Regions from separate parts of the Chryseolinea sp. T2 genome, predicted to be linked through region 2. Evidence: riboswitches for the same ligand, from Rfam matches in the RefSeq annotation. Region 2 holds a riboswitch; each other region holds the start of a gene.
What was found. Region 2 has a riboswitch for S-adenosylmethionine ahead of WBG78_RS11305 (hypothetical protein). Riboswitches for the same ligand answer to the same signal wherever they lie in the genome.

Region 1: it holds a riboswitch for S-adenosylmethionine, as region 2 does, so the genes downstream of both, WBG78_RS03460 (trans-sulfuration enzyme family protein) here and WBG78_RS11305 (hypothetical protein) in region 2, are expected to answer to the same signal.
Region 3: it holds a riboswitch for S-adenosylmethionine, as region 2 does, so the genes downstream of both, WBG78_RS30770 (homocysteine S-methyltransferase family protein) here and WBG78_RS11305 (hypothetical protein) in region 2, are expected to answer to the same signal.

What each region holds. Positions count from the first base shown of each region.
Region 1 covers NZ_JBBCAU010000001.1:815,882-821,649, forward strand. The annotation lists gene WBG78_RS03450 (ABC transporter permease) at 1-334, shown strand, start outside; gene WBG78_RS03455 (gliding motility-associated C-terminal domain-containing protein) at 526-3,441, shown strand; SAM riboswitch class I at 3,567-3,670, shown strand; gene WBG78_RS03460 (trans-sulfuration enzyme family protein) at 3,811-5,001, shown strand; gene WBG78_RS03465 (LytR/AlgR family response regulator transcription factor) at 5,395-5,768, shown strand, end outside.
Region 2 covers NZ_JBBCAU010000003.1:364,939-370,706, reverse strand. The annotation lists gene WBG78_RS11320 (sterol desaturase family protein) at 1-174, shown strand, start outside; gene WBG78_RS11315 (family 2A encapsulin nanocompartment shell protein) at 335-1,255, shown strand; gene WBG78_RS11310 (family 2A encapsulin nanocompartment cargo protein cysteine desulfurase) at 1,239-3,386, shown strand; SAM riboswitch class I at 3,482-3,583, shown strand; gene WBG78_RS11305 (hypothetical protein) at 3,707-4,216, shown strand; gene WBG78_RS11300 (alpha/beta fold hydrolase) at 4,219-4,962, shown strand; gene WBG78_RS11295 (DUF1684 domain-containing protein) at 4,978-5,768, opposite strand, start outside.
Region 3 covers NZ_JBBCAU010000002.1:919,670-925,437, reverse strand. The annotation lists gene metF (methylenetetrahydrofolate reductase [NAD(P)H]) at 1-741, opposite strand, end outside; gene metH (methionine synthase) at 767-3,451, opposite strand; gene WBG78_RS30770 (homocysteine S-methyltransferase family protein) at 3,472-4,476, opposite strand; SAM riboswitch class I at 4,526-4,639, opposite strand; gene WBG78_RS08620 (Ppx/GppA phosphatase family protein) at 4,699-5,592, shown strand.

The DNA of each region.
Region 1 (5,768 bases), on a different contig from region 2:
TTTTGGATTGTTTGCCCTGTCATGGGCCGTGGCACAGAACAGAATGAAAGAGGTTGGGATTCGTAAGGTGCTGGGAGCAAGCGTTCGTGATATTGGGCGGCTGCTCACGGCTAGCTTTTTGAAGCGTATCGTCGTGGCTTTTATAGTCGCTGCGCCGATGAGCTATTATCTCATGAATCAATGGTTGCAGAGCTTTGCCAGGAAGATTCCTATGGACATCATTACGTTAGCGTCAGCTGGTATAGCCGTTACGGTAGTTGCTCTCCTGACTATGAGTGTACAAAGCTTCAGGGCTGCAGTGAGCAGTCCGATTAATGAGCTGAAGAACGATTGATAGGTGATTGCCGGCTACATCCAGACCGGAAGAGTCGTGTGCCAGGTCATAGTCTCAAATTTCTTACGAATAAAGTTTGTTTCAGTACAATTCAATATAGCCTCCATCGTTATCCGGAAGCTATTGCCATGATCACCTGATAATTTTCCGAGCCAGCCTCAGGAGATCGTTTGAATAATACATGAAGCCACATGACCCCTAAGCCTTCACGACACATCACTGCATGCGCGCTGCTGGTTGCGCTGGCAGCTGTCTTTGCTCATCAGGCCCAGGCCACACACTTACGCGCGGGAGAGATCACCGTTCAGCGCGACAACTGTACAGGTCTGGTTTTTACCATTACACTCACACTCTATACAAATACAAAAAGTGATGTTCGCGTCGGGGGTGAGGGTGAGATACTATACTTTGGCGACGGCCAATGGGTAGAAGTTCCTTTGATCGAGAATACAACGCGATCCGATCTCAACCCTGACGGCAGTGTCGCTACGGCGACCTATGTAATCCGCCATACATATCCGGGTACCGGCCTGTACACCATACGTTACCAGGAGCCCAATCGTAATCGCGACGTCCTCAACATGGATGCCTCCGTGAACACTCCGTTTTACCTGGAGACACAATTTCTTGTAGACTCATACCTGGGATGCAGCAATTCGCCGCGGCTCCTCGTTGCTCCCATAGATATCGCATGCAAGGGTGCTGCCTTTACTCACAACCCGGGAGCTTACGATATTGATGGCGACAGCTTATCTTATAGCCTCGAGGTTCCGTTCATGGCACCTAACACTACGGTTGTAAATTACAAATCACCAGCAGATCCTAAGTTTTATACTAACTATGAGACCGCCAATGAAGCTGGGTCAGGCAGACCGAGGTTTATTATCAACCCGCTCGATGGAACACTCACCTGGGATGCACCCGGCGCCATAGGAGAATACAACATTGCATTTCATATTACAGAGTGGCGGCGAAAGAATGGCGTGTTGTATAAGATGGGTTATGTCCGGCGCGACATGCAGATCATTGTCGATGACTGCTCAAACAAACGGCCTGACCTTATGATACCAAAAGACACTTGCGTTGTTGCCGGAACAGTGTTGGATGAAACAATCCTTGGCATCGATCCGGATAATGATGCCGTGAAGATAGAAGCGTTCTCGGAGATCTTTAATTATCCGGTGTCTATGTCGCCGGCAACCTATAGTCCGGTTCCAAAAGTAGACGACTTCCGCCCCTCACCGGCAACTACAATTTTTCACTGGCAAACGGACTGCGCTCACGTGCGGGAACAGGCTTATCAGGTCGTATTCAAGATAACCGACAAGCCGAAGAACGGTCCTCATCTTGTTACGTTCAAAACATGGTTCATCACTGTTGTTGCCCCGGCGCCGGACTGGACAGAAGCCTCCCTCAACCTGTCGCAACGACAGGCTACTCTTAAATGGGACAACTATTGGTGTACACAGGCTGAAACCATGCAGGTGTGGAGAAAGATTGATGGTGCTCCTTTCGAACCCGACAATTGTCAGACGGGAATGCCAGCCCTGGGATATGATCTCATCGGCACTGTTGTGTTGCATCCCTCGGGACCGTTATCTGTACCCATCACTGAATTCATCGACAACAACAATAACCTCGGACTCGCGCCGGGTGCGCGCTATTGTTATCGCCTGGTTGCTGTTTTTCCTTCGCCACGCGGAGGCGAGAGTTATGTATCGAAGGATACGTGCGTCGGCCCCATTCTCGCCGACGTTCCTGTCATCACCAATGTTTCTGTTGATCACACCGATATTTCAAATGGCCAGATCAGTGTCAGATGGATAAGTCCGTTCGATGCAAACACTGTTCAGTTTCCGCCTCCTTATCATTATGAGATCTTTCGCTCAATTGGATTCACACGGGGCGAAGATGCAGTTAATGTTTCGCCTCCCGGCAATTTCACCAATACAACGTTCGTCGATAACAATCTCAATACTACTGAGGTCGTGTACAACTATAGCATTAAGGCCTACGCATCGGACGGAACATTTATTGGCACATCTGCCGTTGCCTCGGCTGTGCGCAATGATGCAAATGCTTCCTATCAACGCATTTCTCTGAGCTGGAGCGCAACAGTGCCCTGGTCGAACAAGATCAACACTACACCAAACAAACATCTGATCTACCGCGGTCCGGAGGGAGCAACGGAAGCAGATCTGATATTAATAGACAGCGTCGATGCGAATACGTCGGGATTTATATACCTGGATGAAGGACAATGGAACAAGACGCCATTGGTCGAAAATGAAACTTATTGTTATCGCATCATGACACGGGGTGGCTATGGGAATCCAAAGATCCCTCAGCCGCTCAACAATTTCTCACAGATCATCTGCGCTCAGCCTGGGGATACCATTCCTCCCTGCAAACCCTTGCCCCCAATCCGCAATACGCTTGACTTTGTCGACTGCCAGGACTACTACACTAAATACTGTGATAAAGAATCGTTCAGCAATGTGATCATGTGGAACGCGCCCGGGGAGGCGCCATGCCGGCGCGACATTCGTGCCTATAATGTTTACGCCTCTTCAATAAAAGGAGGAGAGTTCTCACTCATTGCCGAAAATGTCAGAGATACTTTCTTCATAGACAATCACCTGTTATCGTTCGCGCGATGTTATAAGATCGCTGCGGTCGATGTATCCGGAAACATCGGGGAACAAAGTGATGAGCTGTGCATTGACAATTGTCCTTATTATGAGTTGCCGAATGTATTTACTCCCAATAGCGACAATGTTAATGATGAATTCAGCGCATACAGTATTCGTGGCTTCGATTGTGGTGAAGGCGATTGTATCCCGGCAGAGCTGAGATTGAAATGCGCACGCTTTGTACAGACGGTGAACTTCACAGTGTACAATCGTTGGGGGCAGGAAGTTTACACCCAATATGCCCGCGTTGGTAACGATAGCCAGTCCATTTATATAGACTGGAATGGAAAGGATTCCAATCGACAAGACCTATCATCTGGTGTGTATTACTATGTTGCCGAGGTGACTTTCGATTCCGTGGATCCCGCTAACAACACTCAAATGCTGAAAGGTTGGGTCCATTTGATCAGGTGATTTTTGACCTCACAACGGTATGGCTTGTGGTCGGACGGCCCTTTTTATCGCTTTAAATAAAAATATACATCTGATGCTTGCATTTCTGAACCAGCTTGTTGTCCTTTGCATTGTCGTTCTTTAGAATCTTATCACGAAAGACGGAGGGATATGGCCCTATGATGTCTTGGCAACCGCTTCTCAGAAGAATGGTGCCAATTCCAGCCCTGGAAACAGGGGAAGATAAGTTATGAATTAGCGATTGATCAGATCTCAGATATCATCAAAGCTCTTCTGACTTGTCGGAAGAGCTTTTTTATTGCTCCTCCGGCTGCTTCATGGTAAGGTTTTAGTTGACGCACAAAACGCAAAACTTAACCAATTACAATCATGAAAGAGCAAACTAAAATCCTTCAAAGCATTCCGGTTGACCAACTCACAGGCGCAGTATCAGTTCCCATTTATCAAACCACAACTTTCGTACACGACCTTCCTGGTCACCACAAAGGCTTTGACTACACACGTTCCGGCAACCCAACACGACAAGTACTCGAAGAGGTCGTTGCAAAAGCTGAACACGGATCCACAGGCGCGGCCTTTGCCAGTGGCATGGCCGCTATCGACGCAGTACTTCGACTGCTTAGTGCTGGCGACCACGTAATAGCAGGTAACGATATTTATGGAGGAACCTATCGGTTGCTCACAACGCTCGCTCATCGGGCTGGCATCTCAACAACATTCGTCGACCTGCATGATACTGCTGCAGTAAGAAAAGCTATCACGCACAAAACGAAATTACTATGGGCCGAAACTCCCACCAATCCCTTGCTCCGCATCATCAACATCTCTGCATTGGCAAAGGTTACAAAGGAACATCGCATTCTTCTTGCCATCGACAACACGTTTGCTTCGCCTGTTTCTCAAAAACCTTTATTACTTGGTGCCGACATAGTTGTGCATAGCGCAACGAAGTATATCGGCGGACACAGTGACGTAATATCAGGCCTCGTAGTCACGAAAGACGAGCAGATTGGCAAAGACATTCTGTTTATTCAGAATGCATCAGGTGGAGTATTAAGTCCATTCGAAAGCTGGCTGCTCATTCGCGGATTCGAAACCCTTGATCTCCGCGTAAGACAACATTCAGAAAATGCACTTGCTGTTGCAAGATGGTTATCATCATGTCCCGAGGTAGCTGAGGTGTATTATCCAGGATTACCCTCCCATGAACACTATGAACTTGCAAAAGCTCAACAGCGGTACTTTGGCGGCGTGGTTTCATTCCGTTTGAAGAGAGACGACATTGATTCCGCATCTAAGGTTGTCTCGTCAACGAAGATCTTTAAACTGGCTGAAAGTCTCGGCGGCATCAAGAGCCTGATCGCACACCCAACAACAATGACTCATGCTTCGATACCTGTTTCCCGTCATGCTGACTTCGGTATATCGGGTGGACTCATCAGGCTATCGGTTGGTCTCGAAGATGCTGATGATCTCATTGATGATCTTTCGCGGGCCTTGAACGAATTGACTCTCCAAACTCATAACAACACGAAGCATGAAGTATCTATTGGAGCGTAAACACCAGGACCATGTTTTGTAACATCGTCACTTTTTCGAAACGTTTGCATGAAATTACATTAATCGGAGCGAACCGCGCTCCGATTCAAGTCACGATCGACAGTCAGCATGCGTTTTCGTTCAAAAGGTAAAATTTTTCCCGTGTTATAATCGTGTGCGAAGAGAGCCATGAAGGTGCAGGACACCATACACATTCGTTTTCGAGCCCGTGTGCGCGTACGTGACGCTGAATCTAATGCGATTAAGTATTGACCCGTGGAAAAAATTGACGAGGTAAGGTCCTTCATGTTTCTACCTTAATAAAACCTTAAAATTTTGTTTGGTTGCACATCGAAAAACCCCTGGCGCCGAAGTGTACTGAAAAATCGGATACAAGTTGGCGCAACCGATTGTATGATTCGTTGTATACTTGTCGATGACGAGGCAAAGAATCTGGAGAACCTCAAGATCCTTCTCCAGGACTTTTGCCAGAATGTGGAAGTGCTGGCACTCTGCCAGACAGTGGATGAAGCTTTAGTCGCCATCCGATCGCACAGACCCGATGTGGTCTTCCTGGATATTCAAATGCAGCGTGAGACGGGATTCGATCTCCTTACACGAGTCGATCACGTAGACTTCGACGTGATCTTCATTACCGCGTATTCAGAATACGCAATCAAAGCCTTCAGATTCTCAGCTATAGATTATCTTCTGAAACCTATTGACATCGAAGAGCTGAAGCGCGCTCTGACGAAAGTCGAGAAGAAGTCAAACAACGATATGGCTGG
Region 2 (5,768 bases):
CGATGGATCTACTACATTGAGTTCTCCCGCTTAATTCTTCTGGCAGCTTCCTTATCGGCTTTTGTAGGTAATGTGCCATTTCAGGCATCGCTTCTGATGTTGATCGCAGTTAGTGCTGAGGCATTCGAATGGAGGAAACAGTACTTGCGACTGTTGTACGAAAGGACTGAGTGAAGCTACCTATGATCGCCTGGGAATTTTGGCGACTGTTTTGATTGGTCTGCCAGGAACAAACAAAGACCAATTGAAGATAAATTAATATCGCGGTACACTGCACAATTTACTATCTTAAGCCACCGAGCAAAGAGTATAAAGCCCCTTAAAGAATATTATCATGGCAGACGAAAACAGGAATCAAACCGCGCTTGGCGATGTAGCAGCGCGGCAATTGGCTATAGCCACACGCACAGTACCTCAAATGTCCACGATCACCCCGAGGTGGCTCACCCGGTTGATGAGCTGGATTCCAGTGGAGTCGGGTGTATACCGCGTAAACAAGGTCAAGGATGCCAGTCAGGTAACAGTAGATTGTTCTGGCAGAGATGAACGGCAACTGCCTCAGACATTTGTGGACTACATCGAGAATCCCCGCGAGTATAATCTCAGTGCCGTCAACACGGTGTTGGATGTGCATACTCGCGTGTCGGATCTTTACAGTAAGCCCTATAATCAAATCAGCGAGCAGCTGCGCCTGACTATTGAAACGGTTAAGGAGAGACAGGAAAGTGAATTGATTAATAATAAGGAGTATGGATTACTGCATAGCGTTGCTCCTTCTCAAAGAATCAAAACAAGAAAAGGGCCGCCAACACCAGACGATCTGGATGAGCTATTAACAAAAGTGTGGAAAGAGCCTGCTTTTTTCCTGCTGCATCCTATCACTATCGCGGCGTTCGGAAGGGAATGTACTCGTCGCGGCGTGCCACCTCCAACAATTTCCTTGTTCGGTTCTCAGTTTATAACGTGGCGTGGAATTCCATTAATCCCCTGTGACAAGGTGAATATAGAGAATGGTAAGTCTAAGATCCTCCTGCTTCGAACTGGAGAAAGCCGCCAGGGTGTTGTCGGACTTTATCAGCCTGGACTGCCCGGTGAACAGTCGCCCGGATTGTCTGTTCGTTTCATGGGCATCAACGATAAGGCTATTGCCTCTTATCTCGTATCGCTTTATTGTTCATTGGCTGTGCTAGTGGATGACGCGATTGCAGTCCTTGATGATGTAGACACAGGCAATTTCTATGAGTACAAATACTAGCGATATTGGCGTGCCGGATGAGAGGGCGTTGCAGGCCATGCTGAATTCATTGTGGCAGGAACAAAATGCAACTGATACCGCGTCTTCCGAGCGTGCTGCGGCTATCCCGGCAAGCCCCAATGCATCGCCGGATACTTATCAGCCTGCTGAAAGAAATGGAGTGAATGTGCGGCAGCCACAAACAAGCCTGCACGACCCACACTTTGGTGATAAACAACCCGTGCCGTCGTCAGTAGCCGGGAGCGGCATATCGCCTGAAGCAACTCAGGCCAACAAGTTTGGGGCTGCGTTGCCTCAAACCCTTCCTGATACCAAAACAACTACTCACGGTGTAGTCCCGGGTTCGGTTGCCGGAAGCGGTGTATCGCCTTCAGTGACTGAGCACGGCAAGAACTTTAACATAAACGATCCGCAGACCAGTCATGTGGATCCCCATTTAGGTACACCTGGAGTTGTTCCCGGCTCATTGGCAGGACGTGGAATTTCAGAAGACTCTTCCTATTCATTTCAAAATCAAAACTGGGGATTTCCTCCAGAGAATTCTCGTCAGGGACAAGCCGGTTTTGAGAGCTTTCCGTTCCAGGTGCCTCCAATAGTTCCGCCTTCAATGCCTGGACTTGGGATAAGTCCAACAGCGGCCACTACGTATTCGTCAGCACCGGTCGGTCTTAATAATTCTGATATTCCTTTTTCAAATGTTTCGCTTGAAGGTGAGCTGCAGGAACATGTCAGCAGGATGTTTAATTCTCCTTCGCATGGTTCCTTCCCGCATAGCCCATCCGATGGTTTGACTGAGCCTGCTTTTTATTTTATGAATTCTTTTCCCGGCTTAAGTTACGGCCAGGGAAATTTGAGCGGTACTTACCTCGGAGCAAAAGACCGTGCGGGATTGGTTCCCCCGCCGTTCGACGCCAACCTGGTAAAGAAAGACTTTCCAATCTTGCAGGAGCGTGTAAATGGAAAACCTATTGTTTGGCTTGATAATGCCGCGACCACGCAAAAGCCCAGGCAGGTAATTGACAGGATCAGCTACTTCTATGCGCACGAGAACTCGAACATTCACCGTGCAGCCCACGCGTTAGCAGCGCGTGCAACTGACGCATACGAAGAAGCGCGTAAAAAGGTCCAGCAATTTCTTCATGCAGCATCGCCCAATGAGATCATATTTGTACGCGGAGCTACAGAGGCGATTAATCTTGTTGCCAAAAGCTGGGGCGATCAATTTCTCCAACAGGGTGATGAAATTGTTGTAAGTCATCTGGAACATCATGCCAACATCGTTCCGTGGCAACAGCTGGCGTGGCGAAAAGGATTAAAGATTCGCGTCATTCCTGTTGATGACTCAGGGCAGGTCTTGTTAGACGAATACGCCAGGCTTCTCGGGCCGAAAACAAAACTGATTGCTTTCACTCAAGTGTCCAATGCATTGGGAACTGTTACTCCTGCAAAGCAAATTGTTGATATGGGCCACGCTGCGGGCGCCCGCGTCCTTGTTGATGGAGCTCAATCTGTTTCGCATATGCCCGTCGACGTGCAGGCCCTGGGTTGTGACTGGTTTGTATTTTCCGGACACAAAGTGTTTGGCCCAACCGGCATCGGTGTTGTATATGGTAAAGAAGCACTTCTCAACGAAACGCAGCCTTGGCAGGGTGGAGGAAATATGATCGCTGACGTTACTTTTGAAGACACAAAATTTCAGCCAGCTCCTTCGCGATTCGAAGCCGGAACAGGAAATATCGCAGACGCTGTCGGGCTCGGCGCCGCCATTGATTATGTGACAAGACTTGGCATGGAAGCAATTCATCAGTATGAAACATATCTTCTGCAGTATGCAACGATTTTGATGAGGGATGTGCCCGGATTAAAAATGATTGGTACGGCGAACGAGAAGGCAAGTGTGCTGTCGTTTGTGTTTGAAGGCTATCGCACGGATGAAGTTGGAAAGGCTTTAAACGAGGAAGGTATTGCTGTGAGGGCCGGTCATCATTGTGCACAGCCCATACTTCGACGTTTCGGTCAGGAAACGACTGTACGTCCTTCACTTGCATTTTATAACACCTGCAGCGACGTTGACCTTCTTGTCAGGACCCTGCTGAAGCTCCGACATCAGCGACCAGTGAGGCGTAAATAGTTGATTTTTAGGAGTGTATAAGGGCTTGATCAATTCTCAGAAAAAATACTCCTAATGCCTATTGATTTGGTAGATAAAAGAATTAGCTTTGTAAGGATTTATAAAGATTTGGGGTAGAGAGCAGACTCGCTGATCCCAGTGCAACCTGCCGAAGGGCAAGGTGCATCATTCTGCCTTTCTCAAAGGAGATATAAATACTTACAAAATGAACTACGAAAATTCCCTCAGAGTAATCAAGTGTTGTTGTTGTTAGCAGCTGCAAAATTCAATTAGCGCCAGGAGCGCACACACATTAACAACAATCTTAATTTCTTATCAACATGACAAAGTCAGCAATTGCGTGGACTACGGGCCACGCCTTGAATATATATGCTAATCAATCGACACCTCTTACAATTCATTCCGTAAAGGAAGAGCTAAGAGAACTTCAAGTTTCGGCTAAGGCAGAGATTGATTCAACATTCTTTGAAGGTACATATTTCAATTCCGTATCGCAGCTGCAATATGGAGACAGATTGAAAGTAGTTTTTGAAGTTCGCAACTTGCACCAACGGGATTTCGTACTCATCAAGGGACTACTTGAGTTCCATCGCCTTCCAGAGTTTGTCTTTGCCTACAATAAAGAGGAGAGAACTTTTGATGCTACCATATCGAAGGTGAATCAGGCGGAGCTTATAAGGTTCTTAGGGAAGGTGACGACATGGATCAATCAGGAGTTTTCGTTCAGAACTCATCTTAAGGGAATGATATCCTTTGAACGTGAGTATCGTGAAAAGCTTGCTAAGGTCTACACCGGTGGAGATGGATATACGTTGAGTAGGCCGTTCTGACCATGAGTACATATCGGGAACCTCTTTACACGCAGGCCTACATGGATGTAGGTTCTGGTCCTGTTGTGATATTGCTTCACGGACTATTTGGAAATCTTGCAATGTGGCGCCCGGCTATTCAGTCGCTACAGTACAAATATCGCGTCGTGGTGCCGCGGTTGCCTTTCTTTGGTGAATCTATCTTTAGAACAAACGTTGAAAATCTGGTTTCTGCGTTGCATGAATTTATTGAATGGCATCAGCTTAGCAATGTTACGTTGGTAGGTACTGATCTTGGTGGACAAGTTGCATTGTGCTATGCAGATTTATATCCCGAAAACGTAGATCACATCGTGTTGTCGGGAAGCTCAGGTATTTCCGAGAACTTAGACTATAGTTTGGACTATTCCGCAATCCGGAATCAAATCCAACAAGTATTCTACGAAAACAAATTCGCTTCGTTTCACCTGGTGAACAGCATCTATCAGACGATGAACACGGCCAGCAATGGACTTCATGTGAAGTACTTTGCGCAATCATCACAGGAAACTGATGTAAGAAGCTTTCTTCGTACACTTAAGATACCTATTCTTTTGGTGTGGGGCTTGCAAGATAAGATCACTACGCCGGAGGTTGCGCTGCAGTTTCATGACTTGCTACCAAACGGAACAGTCAGGTTCATTGACGAATGCGGACATTTGCCGATGGTCGAGAGACCCGATGAATATGCGCGCCACGTATTAGCGTTTCTGGAACATGGTCAATAAAAAAGTGCTGCGTGTTTACTCAGCAGCATTTAGCTCGTGATTGTAGTTCTTTTCGCCGGCATAAATGCTGAATGGCAGAACGTTTTGACGAGGCGGCAGGGGGCACGTTGCGTAGGGCGTAAAGACACAAGGTGGATTGTAGGCTTTGTTAAAGTCGAGTACAATGTTGCCGTTTGGATCTTCATGACTGACGTATAGATATCGTCCTCCGGCGTAAGTTTCCCTGCCGCTCGTTTCGTCAGCTATGATGATAAAATATTCTGACTTTCCGCCTTCCAGAACATCAAGACGATATTCCTCGTCCTGCCACTTAAAAGATAACGTACCCGGCGACGCCTGCGCCGTTGTCTGCCCTATGACATTCGTGATATCGATCGTATTGCCCACTGAGGGTTGGAATTTGGCTTCGATCCGATAGGCAGGATTGATCTGAAATCGTTCGACGCCATGAAACGAATTAAGACCTTTCATGGTTAAATCCCGTACGCGGACGCCGAATTTTCCATCGCGACGAATGACTGTCCATGCCGCACGATCATTCTCCATAAGTGGCTGCCTGGTAGAGTCCGAATTGAAGACGACTTCATTCTGAATAGCCCTCCCGTTAATACGTGCATCAGCGATTTTATTTAAGTGAACCTCAACTCTATTTTCCACGACAAGAAAGTATCCGGCTTTTTCGGAGACAGTGCTATCCGGAAACACAATCTTGTTTGAACCACCTGTTCCGAAAGTATTTATGCCTGGCTCCAGCCAGTACAACCCCAACAGATTCAACCACCCGTCACGCGATTTTACCTGCTCAA
Region 3 (5,768 bases), on a different contig from region 2:
CTGTCCTTTAGTTGTAATCGGTTTGATACCCGGAATAATAGGAACATGGATGCCTGCCTTCTTGCATTCTTCAACAAACTCGAAATATCTCTGGTTGTCGAAAAACATCTGCGTCACCACATACTGTGCACCCATGTCTACCTTTAGCTTCAGGTATCTCAGATCTGCCTTGAGGTTAGGTGCCGAGAAATGTTTCTCGGGATAGCCGGCCACTCCAATGCAGAAGTCAGTTGGCGAGGTATTCTGAAGCTCTTCATCCAGATAACAACCTTTGTTCATTTGTCCGACCTGCGCGATGAGATCAGACGCATAGCGATGTCCATCGGGTTCCGGGATAAATTTTGCTTCGGTCTTGATTGCGTCTCCCTGAAGCAACAACAGGTTGTCTATACCTAAGAACTGCAGATCAATCAATGCGTTCTCGGTTTCCTCCTTAGAAAATCCTCCGCAAATGATGTGCGGCACTGTATCGACCTTATAGTGGTTCTGTATTGCTGCGCATATCCCAACCGTACCAGGCCGCTTTCTTGTCGACTGCTTCTCGAGCAATCCGTTTTCCTTCTTGCGATAGATATACTCTTCGCGATGATATGTTACGTCGATAAATGGAGGCTTGAACTCCATCAAAGGATCGAGATTATCAAACAGGTTGCGAATATTTTCGCCTTTCAGAGGCGGAAGAATTTCAATGGTGAACAACGTCTTTCCATTGGCATTCCTGAGGTGATCTGTAACTTTCATTGGGATGAAATAGTGCTAAAAACAATTATATGTCGTAAGACAGATTTGGAGACAACCATTTCTCCGTCTCTGCCAGCGACATTCCCTTTCGGGACGCATATTCTTTGACCTGGTCGCGATCTATTTTACCCAGACCGAAGTACTTTGAATCAGCGCTTGCAAAGTAAAACCCGCTCACTGAAGATGCCGGATACATGGCGAACGAATCGGTAAGTACGATTCCTGCTTTCGAGGCATCAAGTATTTTGAACAGCAATCCCTTTTCGGTGTGATCGGGACAGGCAGGGTAACCGGGAGCTGGCCTGATGCCCTGGTACTCTTCGCTGATCAGCTGATCGTTCGTTAACTTCTCATCCTGCGCATAGCCCCATAGTTCCTGGCGTACACGCGCATGGAGACATTCAGCAAACGCTTCTGCCAGACGATCGGCCAGCGCTTTCACCATGATCTCCGAATAATCATCCTGAGCGGCTTTATATTTCTCCAGTAGTTTTTCAATTCCGATCCCTGCCGTAACGGCAAACATTCCAAAATAGTCCTGACGTCCGCTGGATTTCGGCGCGATAAAATCTGATAAGCAGAAGTTGGGTAACCCCTGCGCTTTCTTCGTCTGCTGCCTGAGGAAATGGAAGGTAGCGAACGACTCCTCTCCTTCCTTACGACTCAATAGCACATCGTCGGAGTCGTTGGTGTTAGCCGGAAAGAAACCAATCACGCCATTTGCCTGCAATGCGCGCGACGCGACGAGCTGATCAAGCATCTTCTGCGCGTCATTGTAAAGTCTTGTCGCCTCGCTGCCTACCACGCTGTCAGTAAGAATGCCGGGGTAACGTCCCGCGAGCATCCACGTCTGAAAGAATGGTGTCCAGTCGATATACTTTCTGATTTCATCGAGAGGGAAATTAAGCAACTGTTTTACGCCGAGAAACGATGGTTTGGTGATATCTGCCTTCGCCCAATCTATAGCCACCCGATTACGGCGCGCTTCGGGCAGCGGGACATAATGCTTCTGTTCCTTGCGCCCCTCGTAGTCTGCGCGAAGCTTTGCATACTCGTCCTTAAAACGTTGCTTGATCGTACCTGCAGTTGAGGGATTTACAAACTCGCTGGCGACCGGTACGCTTCTTGACGCGTCCAGTACGTGCACAACGGGACCGTCATACGCAGGATCGATCTTAACCGCCGTATGAATACGCGACGTCGTTGCCCCGCCGATGAGTAGTGGTAGCGACATCTTCTCACGTTGCATTTCTTTTGCCATGTGCACCATCTCATCAAGCGATGGCGTGATCAGTCCGCTCAGGCCAATCATGTCTACATTTTCACGGCGTGCCGCTTCAATGATCTTCTCCGGCGGAACCATCACTCCCAGGTCAACAACGTTGTAGTTGTTACAGGCAAGCACCACACCAACTATGTTCTTTCCGATATCATGGACGTCGCCCTTCACCGTTGCCATCAGAATTTTGGCTGCGGGCTTATCGCTTCCTCCGGTCAGCTTCTTTTCCTCTTCCAAATATGGTGTCAGATAAGCCACGGACCGCTTCATTACGCGAGCGCTCTTTACAACCTGTGGAAGGAACATCTTTCCCGAACCGAACAGATCACCAACGACGTTCATGCCGGCCATCAACGGCCCTTCAATAACATACAGAGGGCGGCCATATTTAACCCGGGCTTCTTCCGTATCCTGATCAATAAAGTCGACAACTCCCTTTACCAGTGCGTGGGTGATTCGCTCTTCAACCGTTCCCTGACGCCACGCCTCGTCTATTTCCTTTTTCTTAGAAGTACCTTTTACAGTCTCCGCGTATTCCAGCAGCCGTTCCGTTGCGTCATCTCTCCGGTTAAGTAGTACATCCTCGACGCGTTCCATCAATGGCTTCTCCACTTCATCGTAAACTTCAAGCATCGTAGGATTAACAATGCCCATGTCCATCCCCGCTTTGATCGCATGATAGAGGAAGGCCGCATGCATGGCTTCACGAACTTTCTGATTACCTCTGAAGCTGAACGAAACGTTGCTCACTCCGCCGCTTACATGCGCATGAGGAAGGTTCTCCCTTATCCATTTGGCTGCATTAAAGAAATCCAAAGCATAATTCCTGTGCTCTTCAATACCGGTGGCAACCGGAAAAATATTAGGATCAAATATGATATCCTGCGGAGGAAAGCCCAGTTCATTAACGAGGATATCATATGCGCGTTTGCATATACTGATACGACGATCATAGGTGTCTGCCTGACCAGCCTCATCGAATGCCATAACGACGACGGCTGCTCCGTATCTCCTTACAAGCTTAGCCTGACGCTTAAAATCCTCCACCCCGCTCTTCATGCTGATGGAGTTAACAATGCCTTTTCCCTGCAGGCATTTGAGACCTGACTCAATAACGTTCCATTTTGAGGAGTCGATCATTACCGGAATGCGGGCAATCTCCGGCTCGGAAGCCATCAGGTTAAGGAACTTAACCATTGCCGCTTCCGAATCGATCATTCCTTCGTCCATATTGACGTCAATAACCTGGGCGCCACCGCGCACCTGATCAAGTGCCACAGCCAATGCTTCATCAAACTTATCTTCTTTGATAAGCTTCAGAAACTTCGCAGAGCCTGTGACGTTGGTTCGTTCGCCAATGTTTATGAAGTTAGACTGCTGCGTGATCTCGATCGCTTCAAGTCCGGAGAGATAGAACGTATTTGGATTCATATGAAAACAGGTGACCTACATCAGGCAGTAACTTCTGCCGTGACCTTACGGGGTTTATATTTTGATGCGAGTTGGGCAATTACTCTGATGTGATCTGGTGTTGTGCCGCAGCATCCCCCCAGCATGTTGACAAGACCTTCCTTCAGAAACTCTTCGATCTGACGTCCCATCTGCTCGGGTGTCTCGTCGTATTGTCCGAACTCATTCGGCAATCCGGCGTTGGGGTATGCGCTCACGAAGAAGGGAGCTTTATCACTAAGCACCTGCAGATAAGGACGTAGCAACGAAGCACCAAGGGCACAGTTCAATCCGATGCTCAGCAATGGTGCATGTGATACCGAAATAAGAAACGCTTCTGTCGTTTGTCCGGAAAGAGTTCGTCCGCTGGCATCAGTGATTGTTCCCGAAACCATAACAGGAATTTGCTTGCCTGTTTCTTCGAAGAGTTCCTGAATGGCAAACAGCGCGGCCTTCACATTGAGCGTATCGATAATTGTTTCGAGCAGCAGCAAGTCAACGCCGCCGTCCATGAGTGCCCGCGCCTGCAACTTGAATGCAGCAGCGAGCTCATCGAAGGTGATTGCCCTGAAGCCCGGATTGTTTACATCAGGAGAAATTGATGCTGTCTTGTTTGTAGGGCCCATGGCGCCTGCAACGAAACGCGGTTTGTGTGGTTCACGTGCTGTAAACTCGTCAGCTACCTCCCGGGCTATGCGCGCCGATTGGAAGTTTAAATCGTAAACCGCATCCTGCAGGTGATAATCTGCCTGCGCGATCGTTGTGCCACTGAATGTATTGGTCTCTGCAATGTCAGCACCTGCCTCGAAGTATTCACGATGAATGCCCTTAATGATGTCGGGACGTGTAATAGACAGCACATCATTGTTCCCCTTCAGCACATGCTTATGATCTTTAAAGCGTTCGCCTCTGAAATCTTCCTCAGTGAGTGTATGACGCTGAATCATGGTACCCATGGCGCCATCAATAATCAAAATGCGTTCCTGTAGAATGTCCTGGATCTTCATGGTAGCTCCCGTTAGATATTCTATCCAGAGAGCCCTCAGTGCGATGGGTTACTTATCTTTTCTCCTTTCGGAGAAGGGATTTAGCACAACATTCCGGTTTCGATTTCGGAATAGGATGCTAAGACGTCAAAGGGCCCAATCCCTCGGTCTTTCTGGATAAGTGTGGCAAAGTACGTTAATAACTATATAAAATAAAAGTTCAATAGTTAAATTTGAACGTTCATGAAACTAGCCGCAGTCGACATTGGTTCCAATGCCATTCGCTTTCAGGTTTCGACCGTATTAGACTCAGCTGGCAAAGGCACACTGAAGAAACTTGAATACATTCGTTTCCCTTTGCGTCTTGGTCATGACGTTTTCTCTACCGGCCGCATCAGCGACAAGAGCATCGCTAAGTTCATTAAACTGATGCGTGCATTTAAACTCCTCCTGGAGTTGTATGAAGTTACCGACTACATGTTCTGTGCAACTTCGGCTATGCGCGAGTCCGATAACGGTGCCGATGTGGTTAAGCGCGTGTACGAAGAATTGGGATTAACCATAGATGTAATTGATGGCAATCGCGAAGCGGAACTGATCAATAAAGCAATTGCATCATACCTCGTTGACAAAACCTATCTTCATATCGATGTCGGGGGCGGTAGCACCGAACTCAATCTCTACGTCCAGGGTAAGAAGACAAAAACGCGTTCATTCAAAATTGGTTCTGTTCGTGTTCTTGAAAACACCGATTCACCCGTTATCTGGGAAAACATGCAGTCGTGGGTAGTGGAATCATTGAAGTCTAAACCAGGGCGCGTTACTGCAGTAGGAACGGGCGGCAACATCTCCAAGATATTTGAGCTCGCAAAACAACGTCCCGGCAAAACGATTACCCTGCGGAAGATCAAATCAGTTCAGTCGCTTATTGAAAGTCATTCCATTGACGACCGCATTTACAAGTTACAGATGAACCCCGATCGCGCTGATGTTATCGTTCCGGCAGGCAAGATCTATGTTAAGGTTATGGAGTGGGCGAAGGCATCGAGCATGCTTGTGCCCGAGGTGGGACTTAAAGACGGTATGATGTTATACCTCTATGAACTGAACACCAGACAGACGAAACTGTTTAGCTAGATTGAATTCACCAGGACGAAAGATCTGACGCGCGACCAGAATTGAGTAGCCTGGACAACTACTTACCGGCTATTTTGCCGCTACCAAAAACGACCTGAGACGAGGGCGGCAATAAGTGTCATAAGTGCCTTTATAGATCCACCCCGATCTCGTCAATCGGCATGTTGCGAAACGAT